Regions from separate parts of the Rhodobium gokarnense genome, predicted to be linked through region 1. Evidence: predicted binding sites of a transcription regulator. Region 1 holds the regulator's gene; the other holds the start of a gene.

Region 1 (3,113 bases):
AGGGTCGGGTCGATCTCGACGCGCGTCGCCTCGTCGGCGGCACGAAGGGCGGCGAGCTTTTCGACCATCGCCCGGAACGTGTCGTTGTCCGGGTGGTGCGAGGCGATTGCCGTCGAGACGTCATCGCTTCCCTCGATGTCCGCAAGCGCGGCTTCAAGGTCGACTTTCTTGCGCGGCAGGTCGTGGTAGCCGGAGATGCGGTTGGGGTCGACCCGGCCGCGTTCGGCGTCCAGCACATAGAGCAGGACCTTGGAGGTCAGCGCGAATTCAAAGCGCAGCAACTCGCGCTCGCGCGCTTCTTCGTCGGCGTTTTCCGCAAGGTTCGGAAGCTCGACCGCATAGTCGTCCGGCAGCAGGCCGAAGCGGTCGGCCTTGGCCAGCGCCGCGAGCGCGGCCTCGGCCTTCTCGTTGACGCCGTCCGCGTCGACCCAGAGGAAATGCTCAGCCTCGGCGTAGTGCGCCTTCATGGCCTTGGCCACTTCCGGCAGCGTACGCAGCTTGAAGTCGGCAAGCAGCGGACGCGCGGCATCGAAGTCGGCCGGACGGACCGCTTCGGCGATCGCCGGGGACGCGGTCTCGACCGGTGCTGCGGTCACGGTCGAGCCGGTCGGTTCCGTATCGACGCCGTCGCTCCCGGTGGGGGTGGCATCGGCAACGGGGCCAGCCTGCGTTGCGGCCGGCTCAAGCTCGGCGGCGAGCGGCGTTTCGCCAGCGGCGTCCGCATCGGCAGCGGGACCGATTTCGGCCGCCGGATCGGCTTCCGCGACGGCCGCCGGCGCCGCGACGGTCTCGCCGGACGCGGCGTCGTCGCCCCTCAGAGCGGCGGCGGCGGCAAGGAGCGCGACACCCGGATCGCTCATGTCGACGGGCGCGGCATCGGCGGCCTCGGCCGCCGGCACGTCCTCGGAAATGGTGTCGGCAGCGTCCGCCTCGACGTCCGGCAGCGGCGCCGTTTCAACGCCATCCGCCGCACCGATGGTCTCGGTCGTCTCCGGCAAAGCGGCATCACCGGCGTCGTCAATCGCGGCTTCCGTCAGGTCCTCGGCATTCGCTTCCGGGGCGGCCATGTCCTCGGTCGGAACGGCCGATGCTTCCGTCTCGACGGGCGCGGACGTCTCGGGCGGGAGTGACAACGCTTCGTCGCCGGGGAGCGCCGGCGCGGCCGCCGGCCCTTCCGGCAGGGTCGCCAGCGGTGCCGGCGCGCGCTCCGGCACCTTCGTCAGTTCCGAAAAGGAAAAAAGCTGCTGGCTGTCCGGCTTGTAGGTGTAGTAGCGCGGCGAACTGATCCGCACCTTCACCTTCTTGCGCTCCGGCTCCGGCTTCTGTCGGTCTTCCTTGTAATATTTCGGGTTGAACAGGCGGTCGAGGAAGCTCTGGGCATGGACCGGCCCGCCGGGGACCATGGTGAAGATTCCAACCAGGAGCCCGGCCGTTCCGATGTTGCGCAGGACCGTCTTTGCCATCCGTCTGTCTGCCTCGATTCGTCTGATTTCCGCCGCCCACCAGCGAGCCGCAACTGTGTAAGGAATTCGTTTCTGAATGCAATAAGTTTGCAGGTTCGGGCGCGCTTGCCGCCGCACTGTCGTCCAATTGCATCACCAGGCGCCGGTCGCCGTTGACGGGCAAGCGAATCCCCTTGCCCGCGAATGCCCGCGAGCGATGCCCGAACACACCGTCTTTTCGGGCAATTCCCCGAGATCAGCGATTTTTTAACCGTTGCGGAACACATATAGAACGTGTATGTTTCGTTCGTGGTTTGTACCACGCTTTGGACCTTGCGGAGTTCGACCGATGCTGACGCCGAAACAGTACGAGCTGTTGATGTTCATTCACGAACGTTTGAAGGAATCCGGGGTCCCGCCGTCGTTCGACGAAATGAAGGAGGCGCTCGACCTTCGCTCCAAATCGGGCATCCACAGGCTGATCACGGCGCTGGAAGAACGCGGCTTCATCCGCCGGCTGCCCAACCGGGCGCGGGCGCTGGAAGTCATCAAGCTGCCGGAGTCGGTCGCCCCCAGTCTCGCTTCCAGCGGCCGCGGCAAAGGCTTTCATCCAAGCGTCATCGAGGGCTCGCTGGGTCGCGCGCCCGCCGCAGCCAAGCCGGCCGGCGACAGCGACGCCCGCTCGGTCACCATTCCCGTGATGGGCCGCATCGCCGCCGGCACCCCGATCGAGGCGATCCAGCACCGCACCCATTCCGTTCCGGTCCCGGCCGACCTTCTCGGGGCCGGGGAGCACTACGCGCTGGAAGTGCGAGGCGACTCCATGATCGAGGCCGGCATCCTGGACGGCGACACGGTGGTGATCCGGCGCGCCGACACGGCCAATAGCGGCGACATCATCGTCGCCCTCGTCGACGAGGAGGAAGCGACTCTGAAACGGCTGCGGCGCAAGGGCGCGTCCATTGCCCTGGAGGCCGCCAATCCGGCCTATGAAACCCGCATCTTCGGACCCGACCGGGTGCGCATCCAGGGCAGGCTCGTCGGCCTGTTCCGGAGCTACTGAGCTTCGGGCATCGGTCAGCGCCGCTCAGGTGGTGCCGGCGGATGCCAGGGACGGCGGAGTTTTGACAGTGCCGTCTCTATGCTGATGGGCGCGTCCCCGTCGCCGGTGAAGGTAATCGCGGTCGCGCCGGTGCGGGCAAGTGCAGCCCGGTCGAAGACGAGGGCGTGCCTGGCGCAGTCTTTCGGCGCCGCGAAGGACGCAATGATGATGTCCGCGGCGTGGCAGTCCTCGGCAAAGGCGAGGGACCGGCGCACCAAAGCGATGCGCCAGAATTGGCGGGCACGGTCCTTGGCGACGATGGCGGCAAGGTCGGTCACAGCGGACGGCGGCGGCCGGGCGGGGGCAGTCGTTTCCGGATGCTGCGGCGCCAAGTCCGAGCCGTTTGCGGTGGCTCTTTCCCCCGTGTCATTCGCCGCGAGGCTACCCTCTGGTGGGCCGGTGCCATTGGGGTATTGCCGTTCTGTTGCCTCCTGACCCCAATTCGACGCCGGTGCTCCGGATCGTTCTGCGGCTTCCTTTGTCGGCGGCCCCCTGCCCGAAATTCCGACCTGCCTCTCTGCCCCTTCCAGAACACAGCCGAGGTCGTCGCAGAGAACACCTGCGACGAG
Region 2 (3,113 bases), on a different contig from region 1:
GGCCTTTTCGTTTCAGGCAGTGCCCGACACAGCGCTCAATCCGGAAACACGATGGTCCGCATGCCGTTGAGCAGCACCCGGTCCTCAAGGTGGCTCCTGACGGCCCGGGCCAGTACCCGGCGCTCGATGTCGCGGCCCTTGCGGACCAGTTCCTCCGGCCGGTCGCGGTGGCTGATGCGCTCGATGTCCTGCTCGATGATCGGCCCCTCGTCGAGATCGCTGGTGACGTAGTGGGCCGTCGCGCCGATCAGCTTGACGCCGCGCACATAGGCCTGGTGGTAGGGCTTGGCGCCCTTGAAGCCCGGCAGGAACGAATGGTGGATGTTGATGCAGCGCCCGTGCAGCTTTTTCGACAGGTCGTCGGAGAGGATCTGCATGTAGCGGGCGAGCACCACCAGGTCGATCTTCCAGTCGTCGATGATCTTCAGGATCTCGGCTTCCTGGGCGGCCTTGGTGTCCCTGGTGATCGGGAGGTGCCGGAACTCCGTGTCCCGGAACGACAGGTTCGGATAGGTCGTCCGTGGGTGGTTGGAGACCACACCGACCACCTCCATCGGCAACTCGCCGATACGCCACCGGTACAGCAGGTCGGCAAGGCAGTGGTCGAATTTCGAGGCGAGCAGCAGCACCCGGCGCCGCGCGTCGGCATCGCGCAGCTTCCAGGTCATGTCGAAGCGCTCCATGTCCGGCTGAAGGCGCTCCAGCACCTCGTCCTTGGTCATGTCCCCGTCCACCGCGGCAAACGCGATCCGGGCGAAGAACTGGTCGGTCTCGTGATCGTCGAACTGCTGCAGGTCATCGATGTTGCAGCCCATTTCGAAGATCGCCGTGGACAGGGCGGCGACGATGCCGGGACGGCTCTGGCAGAAGGTGGTGAGAACGAAGGACGCAGTGGTCACGGCAACCTCTCGGGATGTGCTTTACAGATTTTGGGGAGTGGCGGGCCGTGGCCCTGCGAGGAAAGCCGGACGGGCGGACCCGTCCGGCGATGGCGAAGATCAGGCGGTTTCCTTCCACTTGATCGAGCAGCCCATGGAGGGGATCTGGATCTCCGGCCCCGTTCCCGTCTCGGCCACCATCTTCATGGCATCGACCAGCTCGCGGTCGGCACCGGCCGGCGGCGGGTCCTTGCGTCCCTCGTCGAGCCGGCCGCGATAGCGAAGGGTGAGGCCCGCGTCATAGCCGAAGAAGTCCGGCGTGCAGACGGCGTCATAGGCCCGCGCCACCTCCTGGCTCTCGTCGTGGAGATAGGGGAACGAAAAGCCCGACGCAGCGGCGAAGTCCTTCATCCTGTCGAAGGAATCTTCCGGATAGGTCGCCGTGTCGTTGGAATTGATGGCGATCAGGCTGACGCCGAAGGCGGCCATGTCGTCGGCGGCCTTCACCAGCCGCTCGGTGATCGCCTTGACGTAGGGGCAGTGATTGCAGATGAAGACGACGACCGTCCCCTTCTCGCCCTTCAGCTCGCTGAGCGAATGGGTCTTGCCGTCAATTCCGGGCAGCGTGAAGTCCGGAGCGGGTATCCCGAGTTCCGGCGGCGGGGGCGTTGCAGCCATGAAAACCTCCATCGGTGCGATTGCATTGGATCGCTGCCCAAGAAACCAGTTTTGCCAGTCATTTTCCATGGCCGTTGGCCAGCGCCCGACATCTTCTGCGCCGCTAGCGGACTTGTGATGGAACAAGCCGCGAACGCCGATCTCGCCTTTACTTTTTCGTCATGCCAGAATGCGAACCGATTCGCTTGCCTGCGAAATCCCCCTTTAACGCCTGGGAAGACCCGCTGGAAATGGCCAAATCCGAAGACCTTTTTGCCAAGCTCGAGGAGAGCGTCGCCGACCTGAAGGCGCAGAACCGTCCGGCAAAGCGCAAAGCCGCTGCGGACCGCCCCGCGCCGTCGCGGCCGGCCGCGCGCACCCCCGCAAGGAGCACGGGCGACAGCGGCGAGACCGGCTATTCCGCCGCCGACATTGAGGTCCTGGAAGGCCTTGAGCCGGTGCGCCGGCGACCGGGCATGTATATCGGCGGCACCGATTCCAAGGCCATGCACCACCTCTTTGCCGAGGTCATCGACAACTCCATGGACGAGGCGGTCGCTGGCCATGCGAGCTGGATCGAGGTCGAACTCGACGCCGAAGGGGCGCTGACGGTCAGTGACAACGGCCGCGGCATCCCGGTCGACCCGCACCCCAAATTCACCGACAAGTCGGCCCTGGAAGTGATCATGACGACACTCCATGCCGGCGGCAAATTCGATTCCAAGGTCTACGAGACCTCCGGCGGCCTGCACGGCGTCGGCGTCTCCGTCGTCAACGCCCTGTCCGAAAAGCTTGAAGTCGAGGTCGCCCGCGGCCGCCGGCTCTATCGCCAGTGTTTTTCCCGCGGCATTCCGGTCGGCGGCCTGGAGGAACTCGGCGAGGTCATGAACCGGCGCGGCACCCGCGTGCGCTTCGTGCCCGACACGGAGATCTTCGGCGCCAACTGCAAGTTCCAGCCGGCCACCCTCTTCCGCATGGCCCGCTCCAAGGCCTATCTCTTCGGCGGCGTGGAAATCCGCTGGTCCTGCGCGGCCAACTGGCTGGAAGGCGCCAATGCGCCGCCGGCCTCGGCCACCTTCCATTTTCCCGGCGGCCTCAAGGACTTTCTCGCCGAGAGCCTCAACGGCGAGCGCAAGGTCGTCGACGACATCTTCGCCGGCAAGACCGACCGCCCCGGCGGCCACGGTTCGGTGGAATGGGCCGCCGCCTGGTTCGCCGGCGACGGCTTCACCCGCTCCTATTGCAACACCATCCCGACGCCGGAGGGCGGCACCCACGAGACCGGCCTCCGCAACGCCCTCCTGAAGGGGCTGAGGTCCTATGCCGAACTGGTCGGCAACAAGAAGGGCGGCATCATCACCGGCGATGACGTGCTGACCTCTGCCGGCGCCATGCTTTCCGTCTTCATCCGCGAGCCGGAATTCGTCGGCCAGACCAAGGACAGGCTGGCGACGACGGAAGCGAGCCGGATCGTCGAAAACGCCGTCCGCGACGCCTTCGACCACTGGCTCGCCGCATCGCCCAACCAGGCCAACCGGCTGCTGGAATGGGTCGTCGACCGGGCCGAGGAGCGGCTGA

What was found. Region 1 encodes LexA, which represses DNA repair genes until DNA is damaged. Its sites were predicted from a motif close to TGTTCNNNNTGTGTTCNG; they were not measured.
Region 2: a site for LexA is predicted at 1,675-1,692, ahead of parE (DNA topoisomerase IV subunit B). Genes of this name have one in related genera too.

Annotation. Positions count from the first base shown of each region.
Region 1 covers NZ_JAOQNS010000011.1:5,562-8,674, reverse strand. Annotated here, with positions in the region: gene M2319_RS17340 (L,D-transpeptidase family protein) at 1-1,463, opposite strand, end outside; gene lexA (transcriptional repressor LexA) at 1,792-2,505, shown strand; gene M2319_RS17330 (ComEC/Rec2 family competence protein) at 2,520-3,113, opposite strand, start outside.
Region 2 covers NZ_JAOQNS010000004.1:260,756-263,868, reverse strand. Annotated here, with positions in the region: gene purU (formyltetrahydrofolate deformylase) at 36-899, opposite strand; gene M2319_RS08835 (thioredoxin family protein) at 999-1,556, opposite strand; gene parE (DNA topoisomerase IV subunit B) at 1,787-3,113, shown strand, end outside.